DNA from 2 places in the Oceanobacillus alkalisoli genome. Region 2 is predicted to be linked to the other one. Evidence: predicted binding sites of a transcription regulator. Region 2 holds the regulator's gene; the other holds the start of a gene.
What was found. Region 2 encodes NrdR, which represses ribonucleotide reductase genes. Its sites were predicted from a motif close to AACACNATATATNGTGTT; they were not measured.
Positions count from the first base shown of each region.

Region 1: the regulator NrdR is predicted to act here: its motif matches at 4,540-4,557, upstream of nrdD (anaerobic ribonucleoside-triphosphate reductase).

Region 1 covers NZ_JAKNRA010000001.1:346,298-356,494, forward strand. Annotated here, with positions in the region: gene L3V42_RS01605 (LLM class flavin-dependent oxidoreductase) at 1-328, opposite strand, end outside; gene L3V42_RS01610 (amino acid ABC transporter ATP-binding protein) at 357-1,151, opposite strand; gene L3V42_RS01615 (arginase family protein) at 1,305-1,712, shown strand; gene L3V42_RS01620 (4Fe-4S cluster-binding domain-containing protein) at 1,859-2,518, opposite strand; gene nrdD (anaerobic ribonucleoside-triphosphate reductase) at 2,539-4,482, opposite strand; gene prpB (methylisocitrate lyase) at 4,716-5,618, opposite strand; gene L3V42_RS01635 (bifunctional 2-methylcitrate dehydratase/aconitate hydratase) at 5,651-7,090, opposite strand; gene mmgD (citrate synthase) at 7,130-8,239, opposite strand; gene L3V42_RS01645 (LysR family transcriptional regulator) at 8,421-9,290, shown strand; gene L3V42_RS01650 (MGMT family protein) at 9,529-9,834, shown strand; gene L3V42_RS01655 (bile acid:sodium symporter family protein) at 9,927-10,197, shown strand, end outside.
Region 2 covers NZ_JAKNRA010000004.1:231,819-242,015, forward strand. Annotated here, with positions in the region: gene ytxC (sporulation protein YtxC) at 1-210, opposite strand, end outside; gene dnaI (primosomal protein DnaI) at 512-1,438, opposite strand; gene L3V42_RS08425 (replication initiation and membrane attachment family protein) at 1,465-2,814, opposite strand; gene nrdR (transcriptional regulator NrdR) at 2,831-3,313, opposite strand; gene L3V42_RS08435 (glyceraldehyde-3-phosphate dehydrogenase) at 3,521-4,555, opposite strand; gene coaE (dephospho-CoA kinase) at 4,729-5,340, opposite strand; gene mutM (DNA-formamidopyrimidine glycosylase) at 5,356-6,183, opposite strand; gene polA (DNA polymerase I) at 6,196-8,835, opposite strand; gene pnpS (two-component system histidine kinase PnpS) at 8,971-10,197, opposite strand, start outside.

The sequences.
Region 1 (10,197 bases), on a different contig from region 2:
CCTTCCCTATCCCGAGCTCAACTCTCCCAGGGGAGAGCAAGGATAATAGCTGGAAATCTTCTACTACCTTGAACGGACTATAATGCTGGAGCATCACTCCGCCTGAACCAACTTTAATCGAAGTTGTTTTTGCTAATAAATGAGAGACGAGCACTTCTGGGGAAGTCCCTGCAAGGTCAAGCGTCTGATGGTGTTCTGAAACCCAAAAGCGTTCGTAACCCCATTCTTCTGCTTTTTGCACCAATTCGACCGTCCGCCTCAACGCATCTCCCGCTGTTTTCCCCGGTGAAATCGGGCTTTGATCAAGTATTCCTAATTTATATGTCAAAGTATTCTCCCCCTCCTATACTTTACGATTACAAGGCTAGCTCCTTTACATGTTCAGTTGGATTAGCCGAGTCGTCAGCAGAGCCATGATTTCGATGGAAGTCCTTTAAAAACTTTTTCGTCCGCTCCTTCTTGGGATGATCGAATATCTCTTCTGGTGTCCCTTGCTCAACAATTGCTCCATCGGCCATGAAAATTACTTTATCCGCGATATCACGGGCAAAGTTCATTTCATGCGTGACGATAATCATCGTTTTATTATGATTCGCGATTTTAGAAATGACACGAAGCACTTCTCCTACCCACTCGGGATCAAGTGAAGAAGTCGGTTCATCGAAGAGAATCGCATATGGATTAACTGCAAGCGCCCGGGCTATTCCAACCCGCTGTTGTTGCCCGCCAGACAGTGCAATCGGATATTGATTCGCTTTATCCAAGATTCCTACTTGACTCAGTAAATCTCTTCCCATTTCTTTCGCAGCTTCTTTTTTCATCTTCTTCGCTACGACTAAAGCATGGGTGACATTTTCTAATGCTGTTTTATTTTTAAATAAATTGTAATGCTGAAACACCATAGAGGTTTGCATTCTTAATTTATTTATCGTTGTCCGTTTCGTTTGATTCACGTCTATCGCGACACCACCAATTTCAATTTGACCTGAATCCGGTCTTTCTAAAAAATTCATGCAACGCAGGAGTGTTGATTTCCCGGAACCAGACGGTCCAATAATTACGACAACTTCTCCCTCATCGACATCAAAACTAATGTCTTTCAAGACAACATGGTCTTTAAAGCTCTTCCGTATGTTCGATACTTTTATCATCAATATCCACCTTTCAAGTGCGCAAATTAATAATCTAGTATTCACACCAATTTACTAAGGATTGGAAATTGAATTGATTATAGCACCTAATTAGTCAACTGACAATAGGCAAAAGTCTAATATATTATTTTCCAAGATGAAAAAGGGGAATTAATGCTGAAAATAATCTTAATGTATAATAGTACATATACGATTCAATATTTAATTGTGATTTTTTTCACTAAAAAGGCACTTCAGTCCATTCTAAAAGAAATTTCAATCGAACTCGTATACCTCAGCATAGATAAAGACGCGTTGGACAAAAGAGAAGCAATTACTGCTTGGGACCACGGAAATATGCGATTACGGCAACTTCTTATTATCGTTAAAGAAATTATGAAATACCGGAAGATAAGCGGAATTGATATTTGCGGAGAATATCCGGTAAGTCCGATGACGGAATTTGAACGGGAGATCGTAACAGCAATAAAGAAAAACAGTTACGCAAACGAATTTTTAGTAAAACATATACTGCATTGGTTAAGAAAGACGGATCACGACCCAGAAGTTTTACACGCTTAATACAATGGGGTATAGACAATAACCTCTAACCCAATAGAATGAAGCAAATTTAAGTAAATAATGAACCCCTCTTGAGCCTAATCCAACTCAGGAGGGGTTCTGTCTTATTCCTTATCCAAATAGCTAAAGAAGCTAGACCTGTTCCACTAATTTTCCGGATAAATAAATTCATTCAGGTAATAAGGTACAATACTATCATAATAAGCTTTTCTCTCTTCAACAAAATGTCTTATCTCTGTAAAAAATGCATCATCCAGCAAAGGATAACGAACGGTCCGAACTTGATCCAACACCGAATTATGTTCAATAACCGCGTCAACACTAGCGATTAATTGGTCCACAAGTTTTTCACTCGGCGTGATTCCCATAATGTCATTATAAATTTGTGCATCTTTTTCAGTGTCCAATGCGTGATACGGCAACTTCATATCGATATGGATACCATCAACAAGCTGCTTGTCATATAAAGTCCGTAACTTATTATAATAAATACCGCTTGTCGTTACGATGATTTTCCCATCAAAAAGATTTCTTACTTGCCTCAATAAATCGCAAACCTTGTCCAATGGGTTAATGAGGAATTCCCCACCGCTGAACATAATTGCATCAAACAGAAAACCACTTTTCTTTAAATAGTCATAAAGATCATCTAGCGTTTTATATTCTTTCGGTGTGTTTGCAACGATTTCATCATAATTATGACACCCGAAACAATGGAGTGGACAACCAGATAAAGAATGAATCAATAAAGTCGTATGATCAGGCAAATCGGTAAATGTGCGAATAAAGGTATTATATAGTTTCATTATCATATGTTCACCGTGTATTAACGACGAACAACCTCCTTTAACGCATCTTCTTTCAATCTTTTTCTAATGGTCCAATCATGCCTTCTTGCTTTAGACCAGAAATTATATTTTCCTTCATAATAGCCCTTCTCATCGACGTGGATCCTGTTTCTTGAGATCATTTTCAAATACCCGATCACTCTGCTGAAGGTCGCAATATCTTCTGAATCGCAGACCGGACACTGATCTATATTTTTTGCATCTTCCGCAACGATTCTTTGGCCACACTCCATGCAAGAAGTAATCGTCGGTGTTAATGTAATATAATTGATCGGCTTCTCAAAGATTTTATCCAAATATTTCGCCAAACTTTCCGGTTTTACCTTCGCTTCCAAGAAGTGGTGTAAAACACTTCCAGAGGTTGCATATCCTTGAAATTCAGCGCTATTCTCCAACTGTTCCAGAAAATCCTCTTCCGAAAATGGCGTCATACAACCGCTCGTCAAATATGGATTCTCTCCTTCACCTTGTACAAACACTTCCCGCTCGTTTGCTTTTCCCCATTTCAGGTCATGGCGGGCTAATTTAATCGCTGCATTTTCAGCTGGTGCATATTCAATCCCGCAGGCAACTTTATCGCGTACAATGAATTCATTTACAATCTCGGTCATATATTGCATAATAGCATGAGCAACCATTTTGCCAGCTTTATCTTTCATCCCGTCTTGATATCCTAAGTTAATTAATCCTTCATTCATACCTGTAAGGGCAAACACGTTAAAATAGTTTTTAAAATCTTTATTATAAGCAAAGAAAGTAGGATATAATTCTTTGTTCGCTTCTATCCATTTTCTTTTTGCCATATGCGCTTCTTGCATGACTTCCATATATTCACGGATCTTCACTTTCACAAGTTCCATATCATGTCCGAATTCCAGAAGAACTCGGTTCATATTTAAATTCAGTACTTGGACAGCGCCTGTTGAACCGGTTGATGATCCGAACACGCCTCCTCCCGCTTTCGAGAGCGTTTCTAAATTAATTTGCAGTCTGCAGCAAAGACTTCTGCTCACTTCAGGATCTTTCGCCTGGATTAGCGGATTCAGAGTTTTATAATACGGATCTTCAAATGGCTTTGTTTTAAAGTTTTCGAAATAGACGCCACCCCATTGATACATTTTATCCAATAGTTCGATAAACACGGGATTTTCATAATTGAAGTAATCATCAATTTGCACCGTTAATAATGGGAAGGTAAATGGAATGCCATTGCTTCCTGTTCCGTTCCTCATTACCTCAATAATTGCCCGGTTCATTCGGTCAAAGTAAACCTCTGGAATATCTTTATATTGTATATTCCTTCCTTCTCCGCCGATTACAACGTATTCATCCTTGATTTCCTCAGACGGCTTCCCAAACTCTAACGTAATATTTGAAAAACTACTCTGAGCTCCGGACCGAAGCGGCATATTAAGCTCCCAAATCAGACTTTGAAACAGTTCTGCTAATTCCTCATCAGTATATGTAGTGCCCCTGCTTTCTTCATCGAATAAATAAGAAGCTGTAATGGTAGAAAGCTGTGCCAACATCACCGCACCGGAAACCTGTTGGGATACTAATGTAACAACATTACTGAAATGCCTGAGTAAAGTAGGTATCCGCTTCGCTGGTTTAGAAGTAATCATGTTTTTAGCAAGCGTTGGAATTCCTTTTGTCGCGATATCCATACAACTGATGGATACACAATACGGGGCAAGCTGTTTGTCATGGACATAAACGACACCGTCATCATAAAGCTCTTTCATTCTTGGTGGTAGAATTTGTGTAAATAAAAATTCTTCCTCTGCATGATTCGTTAGATTGTGCCTTAAAAGTGGTAAGGAATAGACATAATTACTATTTTCATGTCTTAAATAATCTGTTTGCTTATTCTCTTGCTGTGATGTGAATTTCTGAACAATATCCATTGTACTTTGGAACATATTAATCCCTCTCCTTTAGACATTTTAATCCATAACTTGATGAACCACCTTCACCTTAACACAATATATTGTACCACCAAGTGACCTCCATCACTATATATAGATTGTGTCGAAAAGAGTACGACTATTTGACAGTTTTGTGAGGTTACTCACGGTCCCCTGCATTTTTAACTAATTTGAAAAAGATAGGTGCGGAGGCAAATTCCTCTTTGGCACCTATCTTTTTCAATAGACTAGTCTTCTAATACTGTTTTTGCAATCGTCTGATCTAATTCTTCAAAATCATCATAAGAAATCGTTTCGTATAGTTCTTTTCTCGTCTGCATATTAAATACACCATCTGCTTGCGAGCCTTGCTCTTTGATCAGGGTAAAGATCCGTTCATATGCCTTTGCTGCTACTCTCAAAGAAGTTACCGGATAAATGACCATACGGAAGCCCATATTCTGAAATTCTTCTGCAGTAATAAATGGTGTCTTCCCAAACTCCGTCATATTCGCAAGCAGCGGGGCATCCACTTTTTCAGCAAACAGACGGAATTCTTCATCCGTTTGTAAAGCTTCAGGGAAGATTGCATCGGCACCAGCTTCAACATAACTTGCTGCGCGCCGGACTGCTGCATCTAGTCCTTCTACCGCCCGTGCATCCGTTCTGGCGACGACAACTAAGGAAGGAGCAACTTCTTTAATTGCTTTAATCTTTTGTACCATTTCCTCTGTCGGAACGAGCTGTTTTCCATTTAAATGTCCACATTTCTTGGGAAGCTGCTGGTCTTCAATCTGAACGGCAGCTACATTTGCTTCCACCATTTCCCGCGCTGTGCGTGCCACGTTTAATACACCGCCAAACCCTGTATCAATATCAACGAGTACTGGTAAATTCGTTGCTCTGACAAGATCCCTTGCCCGTTCTGCTATCTCTGTTGATGTAACGATACCAAGATCCGGCAGTCCTCTGCTCGCCGTATAAGCTCCGCCAGATAAATATAAAACGGAGAAACCTGCGTCCCTTGCAACTAAGGCAGCCATCGCATCATGTGCCCCCGGTATTTGTAAAATATCCTCCGCTTCCATTTCTTCTTTTAATTTTTCAGCTAATTCTTTCTGTGTTGACTGTTGATCCACAATCCACGCCATATCTATGGCCTCCTTCTCATCACTAGCACGTATTAATTTATAAGAAATAGCTCGACAAATTCATCCACATTCATATTTGCTAACTTTTCATAATCATAACTTATCGCTTCAATCTTCTTGCGTTGTTTATCTGTATAATGGGTTGCTAAGTTTTCCGTATACTTCTCCATTATTTTCGGAATGGCTTCCTCACGTCTGAAGCGGTGCCCTAATGGATACTCGCGCTCCACTTCTTCTGTCGATGACCCGTCTTTAAAATGAACTTGAACAGCATTCGCGATTGAACGTTTAGCAGGATCTAGATAGTCCTTTGTATATTCCTTATTTTCTACGACGATCATCTTATCACGCAGGATATTAATCATCGGATTTGCGGCAAAATCAGCCTCATAATGTTCTGCACGTACATCTCCTTCAAGCAGGGCGATAGCCGTTATATATTGTAAACAGTGATCCCGGTCTGCCGGATTATTCAAAGGTCCTTTTTTATCAATAATGCGAATAGCAGATTCATGAGTTGTAATCGTAATTTTGTCTATTTCCTCTAAGCGACTAGCGACTTCTGGATGTAACTGTACGCCTGCTTCTGCCGCTGTTTGTGCATGAAATTCAGCTGGGAAGGAAACTTTGAACAACACATTTTCCATTACATAACTATCCAGCGGCTGACTAAGCAATAGTTCCTTCTTATTAAATAAAACATCTTGGAATCCCCAACCCGGAGCACTAAGTGCAGTTGGATAACCCATTTCACCTTGCATGGCCATCAACGCTAGCCGTACTGCTCTACTCGTTGCGTCACCAGCAGCCCAGGATTTACGTGATCCAGTATTCGGGGCATGACGATACGTCCGTAGACTGGCATTATCAATCCAAGCATTCGTTAGTGCATTCGTTATTTCTTCACGATTTCCACCAAGCATTTTCGTGACAACTGCTGTTGACGCTATCTTTACAAAAAAGACATGATCAAGTCCTACCCGGTTCAAACTATTCTGGAGTGCAAGCACCCCTTGGATTTCATGTGCCTTGATCATCATTTCCAGTACTTCTTCAACTTTAAGCGGTTCTTGACCCTTCTGGATCCTTACTTGGCTAAGGTGATCGGCAACTGCAAGAATTCCGCCTAAGTTATCCGATGGGTGTCCCCATTCCGCTGCAAGCCACGTATCGTTATAGTCGAGCCAGCGAATCATCGTACCGATATTGAATGCAGCTTGAACGGGATCGAGTACATGGGAAGTCCCGGGGACCCGCGCCCCGTGAGGAACAATGGTCCCAGGCACGACTGGTCCGAGCAGTTTTGTACATTCTGGATAATCAAGCGCTAAAATGCCGCAGCCGAGGGTATCAAGCAATACATATTGTGCTGTTTGAAAAGCTTCTTCACTCGTAATATCCTTATTTAATACATAATCCGTGATTTCTTCTATTAACATATCTGTTTTTTGATAATCATCTGTTTGTAACATCATTTGTCCTCTCCATTTCCATTTTCTATACTTGTATGACTAAACATAACGTGCACCAATATAATTCACACGTGGTCTATACAGTCGGTTATTACTATGCTGTTCCATGACGTGAGCTGCTAACCCAGCAGTCCGTGCGCTGAAGAAAATCGGTGTATATAGTGGAATCGGGATCCCTAATTTCCAGTACACGGGTGCTGCGTAATAATCTAAATTCGGGTATAGCCCTTTTTCTTTTTCCATTATTCTTTCGCCCGCTTCACACATCTCTAGCAGTGAATAATCGCCATCTCGCATGCAGAGCTTTCGTAAAGCTTCTTTCGTAATTAAGGCTCTCGGATCCATTTTCTTCATATAGACCCTGTGGCCAAACCCCATCACTTTTTCTTTTTGCTGCAGCTTATTTAGAAGTAATTCCTCAAATTCTTTTACCGTTTGCACTTCATTCAGCATATACATGACCGCTTCATTCGCCCCGCCATGCAAATTACCTTTCAAAGAGGCAATTGCTCCGGTTAATGCCCCGTAAATATCCGAGTTTGTAGAGGCGATTACTCTCGCAGTAAAAGTGGAATTCGGCATTTCGTGCTCGCTGTATAAAAGAAGCAAACGATCAAAAATCTCAATTTCTAAATCACTTGGTTTCTTTCCGGTAATCATGTATAAAAAGTTTGCACTGTAGGATAAATCGGCTTGCGGATAAACTGGCTCTTCCCCGTGGATAATCCGGTGACTATTGACCGTAATTGTCGGTAGCTGCCCTAATAATTGATAGGCCCGTTTTTTATTCGCCGCAAGCGTCCGGTCTTCTATATCTTCATCGAAACCAGCCAGAACGGATAATCCAGTACGCATTCCATCCATTGAATGTGTCTGCTTCGATAATAAGCGAAGCACGTCGATTACAACTTCCGGGACATCATAATGCTGTTTCAGTGTTTCTTCTATGGAGATTTTTTCCGCAGGTGTTGGTAAGGTACCTTCTAATAATAAATGTACAATTTCCGCATATTCCTTACTTTTCGATAGCTCAATCAGATCATGGCCTTGAATGATGATTTTCTCCTCATCTACATCCAAAAATGAAATTGATGTCTCCGCCGCAATAACTCCTTCTAACCCTGGAACAAACTTTTCTTTTGTTTCCATGAATACCATCCATCCCTCATCTTTTATTTTCCTCAAATCTCCGAAAGCGTTAGCAAGTAAGTGACCTAATGAGGTTTTCGCATCTGTCATTATTATAATATTGATTGTAAAATTGGAAAAATATATAATATTAATAATTAGCCATAGACTTTTCCTATATCATAAGAGGAGGACGTACTTCATGAATTATCAGGACTGGGAAATGTTAGCCGCTCTCTATTCTACCGAGAACATTACGAAAGCTGCAGAACAATTATTTGTCTCTCAGCCCACTCTAACCTCGCGTATCCAGAGATTAGAAGAACATTATGATGTGCAACTCATGATACGAAAACGAAGAGGAGTTACCTTCACCCCAGAAGGTGAACAATTGGCACAACATGCACAAAATATGCTTCGCGAACAACGCAAAATGGAAGAAAAAATAAATAACATGAAAAATCAGGTCACAGGTACATTACGAGTTGGCGTATCCAATTTCTTTGCACTTAATAAAATGCCGAAGTTATTACGATTATTTAAACAGGAATACCCTCACGTAGAATTCCAAATGGTTACAGGATGGAGCAGTGCCATGCACCGCCTCGTTTTAAACAATGAAGTGCATTTAAGCTTTATTAAAGGAGATTTTCCATGGAAAGGAAAAAGGGAACTTTTATATGATGAAGAAATTTGCGTTGCCTCACCGTGGGATTTCACCTGGATGGATCTTCCCAATATGCCGCGGATTGATTATCATACGGACGAAAATATGAAGAGTATGGTGGATGAATGGTGGTACCATCATTATTCCGAGCGTCCACATACAACAATCCAAGTCAATCAAGTAGAAACATGCAAAGAGATGATTGTAAATGGACTCGGATATTCCATTCTTGCAAATTTAGTTGTCCGTCCCTATCCGGAGCTATTTGTAAAACCGCTCTATAAACCATCAGGAGAACCAATGATAAGAAAAACGTGGATGTATTATCATGAAGACTCCTTACAATTGAACATTGTCCATGCCTTTATTCGTTTTATTAGAGGGTTAGATGTAAAAGCAATATAATCATTTACTGTATCCTTTTATTGAGCGTAAGTGTTAGGAGCTTTCAGTTATTCGGGCGCACTAACCATCGTTCAGTTGCCCGGCGGACCGATGCGCATCCTTAGGCACGGCCTTAGCTCAGGCGCACAGGACGTGGCGAACTTAGTCTGCCTCGGAAGAAAACCGCTTCCTGCGGGATGGACACTTACGCTGAATGAAAGCAATTATCAGTTGATTTTCAGTAAGAGAGGAGATTTTAATGCTACCCTTTACAGAAAAAGTCATTCAAATTATTAAAGATATCCCTGAGGGAAAAGTGATGACATATGGTCAAATTGCAAAACTCGCAGGGAATCCACGAGCGGCTCGGCAAGTTGCCCGTATCTTGCATACGATGAGCAGAAAATATCACCTGCCATGGCATCGGGTTATTAATGCGAAAGGTCAGATTGCGATGAAAGAAGAAGAAAAGTTCAATGAACAGCGCTTGTCTTTAGAAGCAGAAGGTGTTGAAGTTGACGATAAGGGAAGAGTTGATTTAAAGAAATACAGAGTAGAAGCCTAGATTAAACAGCTTATTTATGCTATTATTTTTAATTATACATACTATAAATTTCGCAATATTTATAGTTTTTATGGAAAGGTAGGTAATTAGTTTTGCAAACATTAGGCAAAGTAAGCAGATTTGCGACGAGCACATTTGCTTTATGGGTTATTATTTTTGCAGTGCTTAGTTTCTTTATCCCGCAAGGTTTTGCGTGGATTGCACCACATGTATCGCTATTATTAGGTATTATTATGTTCGGGATGGGGCTGACCTTAACCGTCGATGATTTTAAAGGTGTATTTCTTGCTCCAAAAAGCGTGCTGATTGGTGTTGTTTTCCAATATACGATCATGCCACTTACGGCTTTTGCACTTGCATATG
Region 2 (10,197 bases):
AATACTCCTTAACCGATGTGTGACATAAACATTGACCAAAGATACAGCGATCGACTGGAAAATGATTTCATTTAATGGTTCCTCGTTAATCGTAAGTTGATTCCCACGTTTTTCATGGACTTGCCAATACACAGCGATCTGTTTGTTTTGCTGAAATAATCGCTCACAAAAACTTATGACCTCCTTGTCCGACTCAAAGAAAATATCCATTTTTTTCACATCACCCTCATTTACAACCAAACTGCTATATTATATGGACGAGTTGTGAAAAAAATGATAAAACTGCTAAAACTAGTTTTAAGTAAAAATACTCCCTTCTAGTATTAATTCCATTTTTTACTAGAAGTTGTGTTCAAAAAGGAGGATAAAAAGGACCGAAAAATTCGAGGCGGCGAAGCTTTTCGCACCGGAATGTACGTTAGTAGGTACATGAGGAGCGGAAAAGCGAGCCAACGAAGAAGTTCGAAGTGTCATTTTTACCGGACTTTTTGAACAACCTCTAGAGAGTTCATTATTTCCTGCGGTTATAGCCTTGAACTTGCATGATGTCGCTCACTTGTTGGATTCGCTCAATGATTCTTGCTGCCTTTAGTGTTTCAACACCTGTTCTTGTTGTTGCAAGATGGGTTTCGAGTTGTTCCAAATTATAATTAGATGTGAAGAAGACAGGCAGCCCCTCCATCATGCGGTATTGCAGAATGGAACTTAAAATTTCATCTCGGAACCATGCGGAATGCATCTCAGCACCGATGTCATCTAACATGAGAATATCAGTCGTTTTAAAGAGATCCATCTTCTTGTTTACGGAGTCATCTTTTAACGAGGCCTTCATTTCTCTTACAAATTCAGGCATATAAATGATCGTTGATGATATATTGTACTTTTTTAATTCATTGGCAAGAGCTCCTAATAGGAAAGTTTTTCCTACACCAAAAATCCCGTGTAAGTATAAGCCTTTTTTCGGTATCTCCTGTTTCGCTTGTTCCAGAAAGGCAAATATTTTTAATAATACTTGCGTTCTCGAAGAATCATTATCAATATCAGATAGTCTCGCCTCTAATATTTCTTTTGGCATGTATAGACTCTGAATTAATTTATTCTGCTCTTGTTCCTTTTCGGCAAGTAATCTGCTATGACATTTTTCATAACGGATATGAATCTCATCCCCTGTCACTTGCAATATCGGTGAGTACCCCTGAACCATATTTATACATTGCCCAAAGGATGCACATTGATCGCATTGCTTTGATTGAGACTTATATTCATATAATTTAATTAGACTTTTATCAATCTCTTCTTGAGCTAATTCCGGGTGAATAGCGAGGAACTCTTTAATTTCTGCATCTTGAAGGAGTTCTTGTTTCATTTTTTGATAATTTTCTTTAAAACTTTCACTTCGATTCATCCACGCTTTTAAGCTTGACTGGATTGGTTTCACTAAAAATCACCCTTTTAACGACTCGTTTAATTTCCTTCTGAATATTGTTGCAGCAATTGCGCGACCTTCCATTGCTCATTGTTCATCGCAGGAGTTTCTTTTTCTTCTTTTTTCTCTTTATGTTTCCCTGACTTGTACCAATCCGGTACAATATCATTACTAGCGGTCCGCCCGTAATTTCTTTGTTTATTATCTGCTCGTTTTGCTTTCGCTTGTTCATAATTCGCCTTTTCTTTTTTCGCAAATTCCATTGCTTCTCTTGCTGTTTGTAATTTCGCCCGGGACCAATGACTTGCGATTTTCTCTAAATATGCTCTGGACAGTTTCATGTTTGTCTGGAGTAGCACATAATGAATAAGAACATTCATGACGGCTGGCGGGAGTCCTTGTGTCGTCATTACATCACTGATTAATTTCATATCTTGGGCGGATGCTGAACTTCCGCTTGATAAGTCTTCGAGTAATTGTTTCGGCGTAATGGTTTCTAATTCACGAATTAATAATTCTTCTCTCGTAAGCGGCTTTTTCAGATCTTCCGCTTCGGCCGTTTGCTCGTTCGCTTCTTTCTTCTCAACAAGTCGAATTGGCCGGCTATTACTTTTCGCCACGTAAATATCATGACAAGCTTGTTTAAACTCTTCCCTATCGAGATAATTCTCCTCATTCAGTGACCAATTGACCGCTTTATCAATTTCAAAGCTTTCCAAGTCATAAAGGATGAGCATATGAGAAATCAATTTCCGATTTTCTTTTGTCAGGACTCGGTAAACAGGTATCATCCGCTGTTTTAACATTTGTTCCAGCCACTGAAAATCGACGGTTCCATCTTCTTCAATTGCCACATGTTCGGAAACAGTCACCTGAACCATGCCTTCTGTAGGGGTAGTTTGGAACACTTCTTGAAAATCCACGGTAATATTCTCACCAGTTTCCAAATTTTCATTTCCCGCGAACAGTTTTTTTAGCTGGTTAAACCTCTGCTCTCCAAGATGATGATAGAGGAGGGAGGAACACATCGCTTCTTCAAAGAAACTTTTTGAATCGAACGGACACTGCAGGTCATATGTGTAAACCGTAAGTTCGTCCTTTTCTTGTTTAAATGTTCGTAGTAAGCCGATAGCTTCTAATTTCAAACGGGCATCATAAATTTTATCTAGTGGCAGCATCATATAATTCATTAATGTATGATGTGTTTGCGGTATTCTTTCAGCCTGCAGGGATACTTCATTCGTAAGTGTCAAATAAAGCATGAGTGCCTCAGAACCGATAAGCGGTTGATATAGATGTGTCAATGATTGCAAATAATCGACAGGCAATGCTTTGTCCATTCGAACAAAAAATCCATCGACAGGCAATAGCTGTCCTATGCTTTTCACTGGATATTCACCCTTTTTATTCTTCCTTTTCCGCTTCATCTTGTTCTTCTGTATTAATCAATTCTTTCAATTCATCTAGAAAAACAGTTACATCTTTGAATTGACGATAGACTGAGGCAAAGCGAACATAGGCCACTTCATCAACCTTAGAAAGTCTCTCCATCACCATCTCTCCGATTAATTCCGAGTCCACTTCTGACGAACCGAGACTTCTTAATTCTTTTTCAACCTCAAGCGCAATCTCTTCCATCGTTTCAACAGGAACCGGCCGTTTCTCACAGGCCCGGATTAACCCGCGAGTCAGTTTGTCCCGGGAAAATTCTTGACGCATCCCATCTTTTTTAACGACGATTAATGGAACTTCCTCCATCCGTTCAAATGTTGTGAAACGCTGACCACATCGTTCACATTCTCTACGACGACGAATCGCTCTTCCGTCTTCAATTGGACGGGAATCGGTTACTTTTGTATTTTTATAATTACAGTTTGTACAATGCAACTTCGCTCACCTCTCTACCTTCAAACAAGTTCATTTTTTAGGATAGAAGCTCCCACTTCTAAATGTAAAAATAATATATCCTTTATTTTAACATGTTTCCGTGAAATCTTCTATCCGATTCAAAAAACGGCATTTTTAAATTCTAAAAAGATGCATCTTCGTCCGGCTGCCCACAGAACGAAAAATGCATCTTTTAGAAGTTTCACGTTATGATATTTTAGCAGTTTGTTTGTACAATAGCGATTCGCCGACTAATTTCGTCAGATCAAGAACGCGTGCAGAATAGCCCCATTCATTATCATACCAAGCAAGGACTTTAATCTTCTTATCCTCCATGACAATTGTTGATAACCCGTCAATGATTGCTGATGAATCGGTTGTTGTAAAATCGATGGACACAAGCGGGTCCTCCATATAACTAATGATACCATTATAATCTCTTGCCGCTGCATCTTTAAAGGCACAATTCACTTCTTCCACCGTAACACTTTCTTCTACGTCAACAACTAGGTCAACAAGTGATACATCAGGGGTAGGAACTCGTAATGCCATACCGTGCAATTTGCCATTCAGATGTGGTAATACTTCTCCAAGTGCTTTCGCAGCTCCTGTGGAAGTTGGGATAATGGACTGTGTGCAGCCACGCGCACGGCGCAAGTCTTTATGTGGGTTATCCAAGTTCTGCTGGTCGTTTGTGAATGCATGAACCGTCGTCATTAATCCGTTCACGATACGGAAACGATCATCCAGTACTTTCACAACCGGTGCTAAACAGTTCGTCGTACAGGATGCATTCGATACAATATGGTGGATATTTCCGTTATATTCCTCATCATTTACACCAACAACGATTGTTTTATCGATTTCTTTACCCGGTGCCGTAATTACGACCTTTTTCGCACCAGCTTGAAGATGCAATCCTGCTGTTTCGTTTGTCTTAAACTTTCCTGTCGCTTCAATCACAACATCTATATTAAATTCTTTCCATGGAAGCTTATCTGGTTCCCTGGAACTGACAAGCTCGACTTTTTTTCCGTTAATTTCCAGCGCATCATCAAGCGCTTTCACTTCCCCTTCAAAAATACCATGAACACTATCATATTTTATTAAATGTGCCAGCGTTTCGGGTGGATAGCTCGCATTCACTGCTACGACTTCAAATTGTTCATTTACAACAGCTTGACGGAAAACCATTCTCCCGATACGTCCAAACCCATTAATTGCGATACGAATTTTATCCATCTTTAACCCATTCCTCCCAATAAGTTATACTTTATTATGTATTATTACAATTAGTATAACACATTAAGTCTGGGATGTGTGCTATTTCCATCATAATTACAATATTTTAATATTATCAAAGTTGGATGTTCTTATTCATATCTTATGCAGGCTGTTTGATTTCGGCACTGCTACTAGTTATCTGCTTCGAGCACATTCCATTCTTTCAGCAGTTGCTTCAATTGCGTATATGTTTCTTCCTTTGATCCATTATTATTAATCGTTCTATCAGCCCTAGCCGCTTTTTCCTCCACTGGCATTTGCGATAGAATTCGCTGCATCGCCTCTTCCTCTGTAAATTCGTTTCGTTTCATTAATCGCTGTAATTGAATCTCCTGATTGACATAAACGACGAGGGTTTTATCTGCAAAATGTTCGAGCTTACTCTCAAACAGCAACGGAATATCAAGAACAATACAACGATTTCCCGACGTAATGAAGTGGTCTCTTTTTTCAATCAATCTTTTCCGTATCGCAGGATGGACGATATTATTTAATTGCTTCCGTTTCACCTCATCGCTAAAAACAATTTCACCGAGCCGTTTCCGGTTAAGCGTCTGATCTTCAAGCAAGATATCCTCACCAAAAGACTGAACAACTTTTTTATAAGCTGTTTCTCCAGGTTCCACTACTTCTCTTGCTAATATATCTGCATCAATGACCGGAATATCAAGTTCTCTAAACATGTTAGCAACGGTACTTTTCCCTGTTGCAATACTGCCAGTCAAACCAATGATTAAACTCAAGATTTTCTCCCCCCTTTAGAGTGGCTGGCATTTGGTACATACGTGGGTACCTCTGCCAGCCACTTTCATTTTTATTATTTCTTGTCCGCACTGTTTGCATTGTTCATTTTCTTGCCCATAGACGAACAGCTCCTGTTGGAACATGCCCATCTCGCCAGTTGAATCCACATAAGAACGGATTGTTGTACCTCCCGCCTCAACAGCTTCAGTCAAGGTGATGATTGCCGCATCTTTAATTTTTTCAATCTCACTATTTTTTAACGTGTTTGCCCGTCTCATCGGGTGTACCCCTGCTTTAAACAACGTCTCGTCCACGTATATATTGCCTAGACCAGTTACAACCGATTGATCAAGCAATACTGCTTTAATCAATCGCTCCGTCTTATTCAGTTTCTCTTTGAAATAAGAAAAACTGAAGGACGAATCAAATGGTTCTGGGCCTAATTTACGAAGTGGGTCGTGTGCCATCTCTTCCCCAATTGGATAAAGATGCATCGTGCCAAATTTGCGGACATCATGATAATACAGTGCATCCCCGTCTGTAAAGGTGAAAATAACATGGGTATGTTTATCTTTCTCTGTTTCTGTTGGAACAACCCGATACTTCCCTTCCATCCGTAAGTGGGAAACCAAACAGTAGTCATCCAAATAAAATAACAGGAATTTCCCTCTCCGGCTTAGCCGCCTTATCGTCTGGCCAATCAATAGATGCTTAAACTGTTCCACATCTTCCGGATGCTTAATAATCTTTCCCCAATGAACCTCAACTGCTGCAATTGTTTTCCCTTGAGTTAAATGTTCAAGTGTTCGTTTTATCGTTTCTACCTCTGGTAACTCCGGCATTTCCTAGTCTCCTTATTTAGCGTCAAACCAGCTTTTCCCGTACTCATAATCAACTTTGAGCGGTACGAGTATTTCAATCGTCTGTTCCATTGTTGCTGGTACTATTTCAATTAATCGATCCAATTCCGATTTCGGTGCTTCTAAGATCAGTTCATCATGAACTTGCAGAAGCATACGGGCTTCGAGCTTCTCTTCTTTTAATTTATGATGAAGGTCGATCATTGCCTGCTTAATAATGTCAGCGGCACTTCCTTGAATCGGCGTATTCATTGCTGTTCGCTCTGCAAAACTTCTTCTATTGAAATTCCGGCTTGTAATCTCTGGTAAATATCTTCTCCGGTTCATGATTGTCGTTACATATCCCTGCTGTTTTGCAGTTTGAACAATGTCATCCATATAATCCTTTACCCCTGGATAACTTTCGAAATAACGTTCAATGAATTGCTTCGCTTCTTTCCGAGTGATTCCAAGGTTTTGTGAAAGACCGTAGTCACTAATTCCATAAACGATACCGAAGTTCACCGCTTTTGCTTGCCTACGCATATCTGATGTCACTGCATCTTTCTCAACATGGAATACATCCATCGCAGTCCTCGTATGAATATCCATATCATGTTGGAAAGCATCTACCAGTTTTTCATCTTTTGCAAAATGAGCGAGCACCCGTAATTCGATTTGCGAATAATCTGCAGCAAAAATAATCCAATCCTTCTCAGATGGTACGAATGCGCGCCTGATTTTCCTCCCTTCTTCCAAACGGATCGGGATATTTTGCAAGTTAGGATCGACCGAACTTAATCTTCCCGTTTGAGTAAGTGCCTGGTTGAAGCGGGTATGGATCTTGCTTGTATCCTTATCCACAACTTTCAATAGCCCTTCAATATAAGTGGATTGTAATTTTCCAAGCTGGCGATAGAGCAAGATCTTCGGAATAATTTCATGTTCTTGTTCCAATTGTTCAAGTACATCAGCAGCTGTCGAGTAACCGGTCTTTGTCTTTTTAATGACAGGTAGCCCTAATTTTTCAAATAAAATCGGTCCGAGCTGTTTCGGGGAATTAATATTAAATTCTTCACCGGCAAGCTCATGAATTTCATGAATTAACGTATCTAATCTTGCTTTTAAATCGACTTCCATTTCTTTCAGACGGTCTGTATCGACTAACACACCTTGATGCTCCATCTCACCTAAAATTAAAGCAAGCGGCATTTCCAGCTCTGCCAGTAATTCATATTGCTCATTTTCCTTCAATTGCTCGGTCATACCTGCCTGTAATTCAAATAATGCGAGCGCTTTTCTTGCAATATGCTCAGCTGTTATTTCTTTTTCAGGCACCTTCATCTTAGCGCCTTTCCCGTACACTTCCTCATCAAAGAGGATATCCGTATAACCGTGTCTGTTTCCAATTGCCGGGATATCATGATTGTTCTCAGATGGATTCAAGAGATACGATGCTAGAAGCATGTCAAACGTAATCCCCTTGATTCCAATATTATTTCGAAGGAGAGCAACAACTGTTTCTTTTGCATCAAACACAGCTTTTTTCATCGCTGGATCTTCTGCCCACGTTTTAAATGCAACGGATTCGAGAGCGAGATCCGTCGGGATAAAATAATTACCTGATTCATTGACTACACCAAATCCGACAATCGGAGCCTGATGATAATTCTCTTCAATGATTTCAACGACTAACGCACTATCACCACTAAAGATTGTTTCATCCACTTTTGAAACAATTTCATAGTCAAGCTTTCTCATTGGAACTGTTTCTTCTTCCTCTTCACCTGCATCTGCTGCAAATCTGTTCAGAAGCGAATTGAACCCGAGTTCCTTGAAAACAGCAATCACTTGATTCTTCTCAAACCCGGTAAAAACAATATCATCTGTTGAGATACTAATCGGAGACTCACGGTCGATTGTAACAAGTTTTCTACTCATAAAGGCTTCCTCTTTATGATTCGTAAGATTTTCTTTTAATTTCTTCCCGCCTATTTTCTCAATGTTTTCATATACTTCTTCCAGTGTCGGATATTGCTTTAACAGTTTTAAAGCAGTCTTTTCACCAACTCCCGGTACACCTGGGATATTATCGGAACTATCACCCATCAGCGCTTTGAAATCAATTACTTGCTCAGATGAGATGCCGATTTTTTCCTCAAGGAAGGCGGGAGTATATTTATCAACCTCACTGATTCCTTTTTTCGTCACATGGACGGTCACGTGATCAGACACAAGCTGTAAGAGGTCTTTATCCCCCGAAATGACTGTAACTTCCCAGTCCTCGTTATCCCCTACCTTGGAGAAAGTTCCGATAATATCATCCGCTTCATACCGTTCCAACTCATAATGAGGAATTTGAAAAGCATCAAGCAATTCCTTCAGAACCGGAAATTGTTCCGACAATTCAGGTGGTGTCTTCTGTCTGCCACCTTTATATTCTTTATACGTGTCGTGACGGAAGGTTGTCTTTCCTGCATCAAAAGCGACAAGCATATGAGTCGGCTTCTCTTCTTCCAATATTCGCAGTAGCATCGTCGTAAAACCGTATACAGCGTTTGTATACACACCTTTATCATTATTTAATAAAGGCAGGGCAAAAAACGCCCGGTAAATAATACTGTTTCCATCGATAAGCACTAATTTATTTCCCATCCGGATTCCTCCAATTTACATTCTCGTTACTCTTATTTTATCACTCTAGGCCAATAAAAGACAAAATAACGAAATTCCCAGCTTGATGCCGGTCGTCGTAATTATAAAAACGAAAAAAAAGCATAAGCTGATTGCTTATGCTGGAAGGCAGACCCTAATGATTGTACCTTGATCTGGTTCACTATCGATTCGTATTTCTCCGTCATGCACTTCAACAATATGCTTCACAATGGCCAGTCCTAAACCAGTACCTCCCGAATCTCTTGCCCTAGCTTTATCGACGCGATAAAATCGTTCAAACACACGTGGTAATTCATCCTCCGGGATACCAATTCCTGTGTCACGAACTTCAATTTTCACTTGGCTCCCCGCCTTAAAGATACTTAAGGAAACTTCCCCTTTTTCTGGCGTGTAATTCAAGGCATTATTCACAAGGTTGATGATAACCTGGCTAATCCGATCCTTGTCCGCTTTAAACTGGATATCCTCCACTTCCGTTGTGAAGAAGATATCCTTTTGTTCCGCCTTAAAGACTAGCGCCGGCATGAGTGATTCCACCAACTCTGGAGCATTTATTTTATGCAGGACGAGTCTGAAACTCTCACTTTCCAATTTTGACAAAGAAAGCAGATCTTCAATCAAAATTTGAATCCGATTACTCTCATGATAAATAATTTGCAGGAATTGACTTACCGCTTCCAAGTCATCAAGGTTTCCATCTAATAATGTCTCTGAAAATCCTTTAATTGAAGTTATCGGTGTCCGTAATTCATGGGACACATTAGCGACAAAGTCCTTTCGCATACCTTCCAATTTCTTCAATTCCGTTATATCATGAAGTACAAGTACGGCTCCCTTAAGAATATTCCGTTCATTGATGATCGGGGCTCCTGAGATCTCAATATACATATTCTCAATCCCGATATAGTGTTTGAAGGTATCTTTTACTCTTCCCTCATAAAGAAACACTTTTTGAATCGTCTCTTGCAGTGTCTCATTTTCTAACACATTATAATATAAGTAACCGACATAATCTTTTTCCGTTTTACCGAACAAATCGATAAATTTTCGATTCACAAGATGAATATATCCTCTCTCATCAAGCAAAACAAGTCCGCTCGCCATATTATCAATAAGCGTTGAAAGCTGTTCAGATTGAATTTGCTCTTGAAGAGAGAACTCTGTCAGTTCTCTAGCTAGCTTATTAATATTTGTACTTAATTTACTGTGCAGTGGATTCCTCGTATTGTGAAATCTTGCTCGGTAATTCCCTTTGCCAATTTCATTAATTGTGTCTGATGCCTGTTCAATCGGTAAAATATAATCATTATAAATTCGAATAAAAAGAACACTGATAGAAAC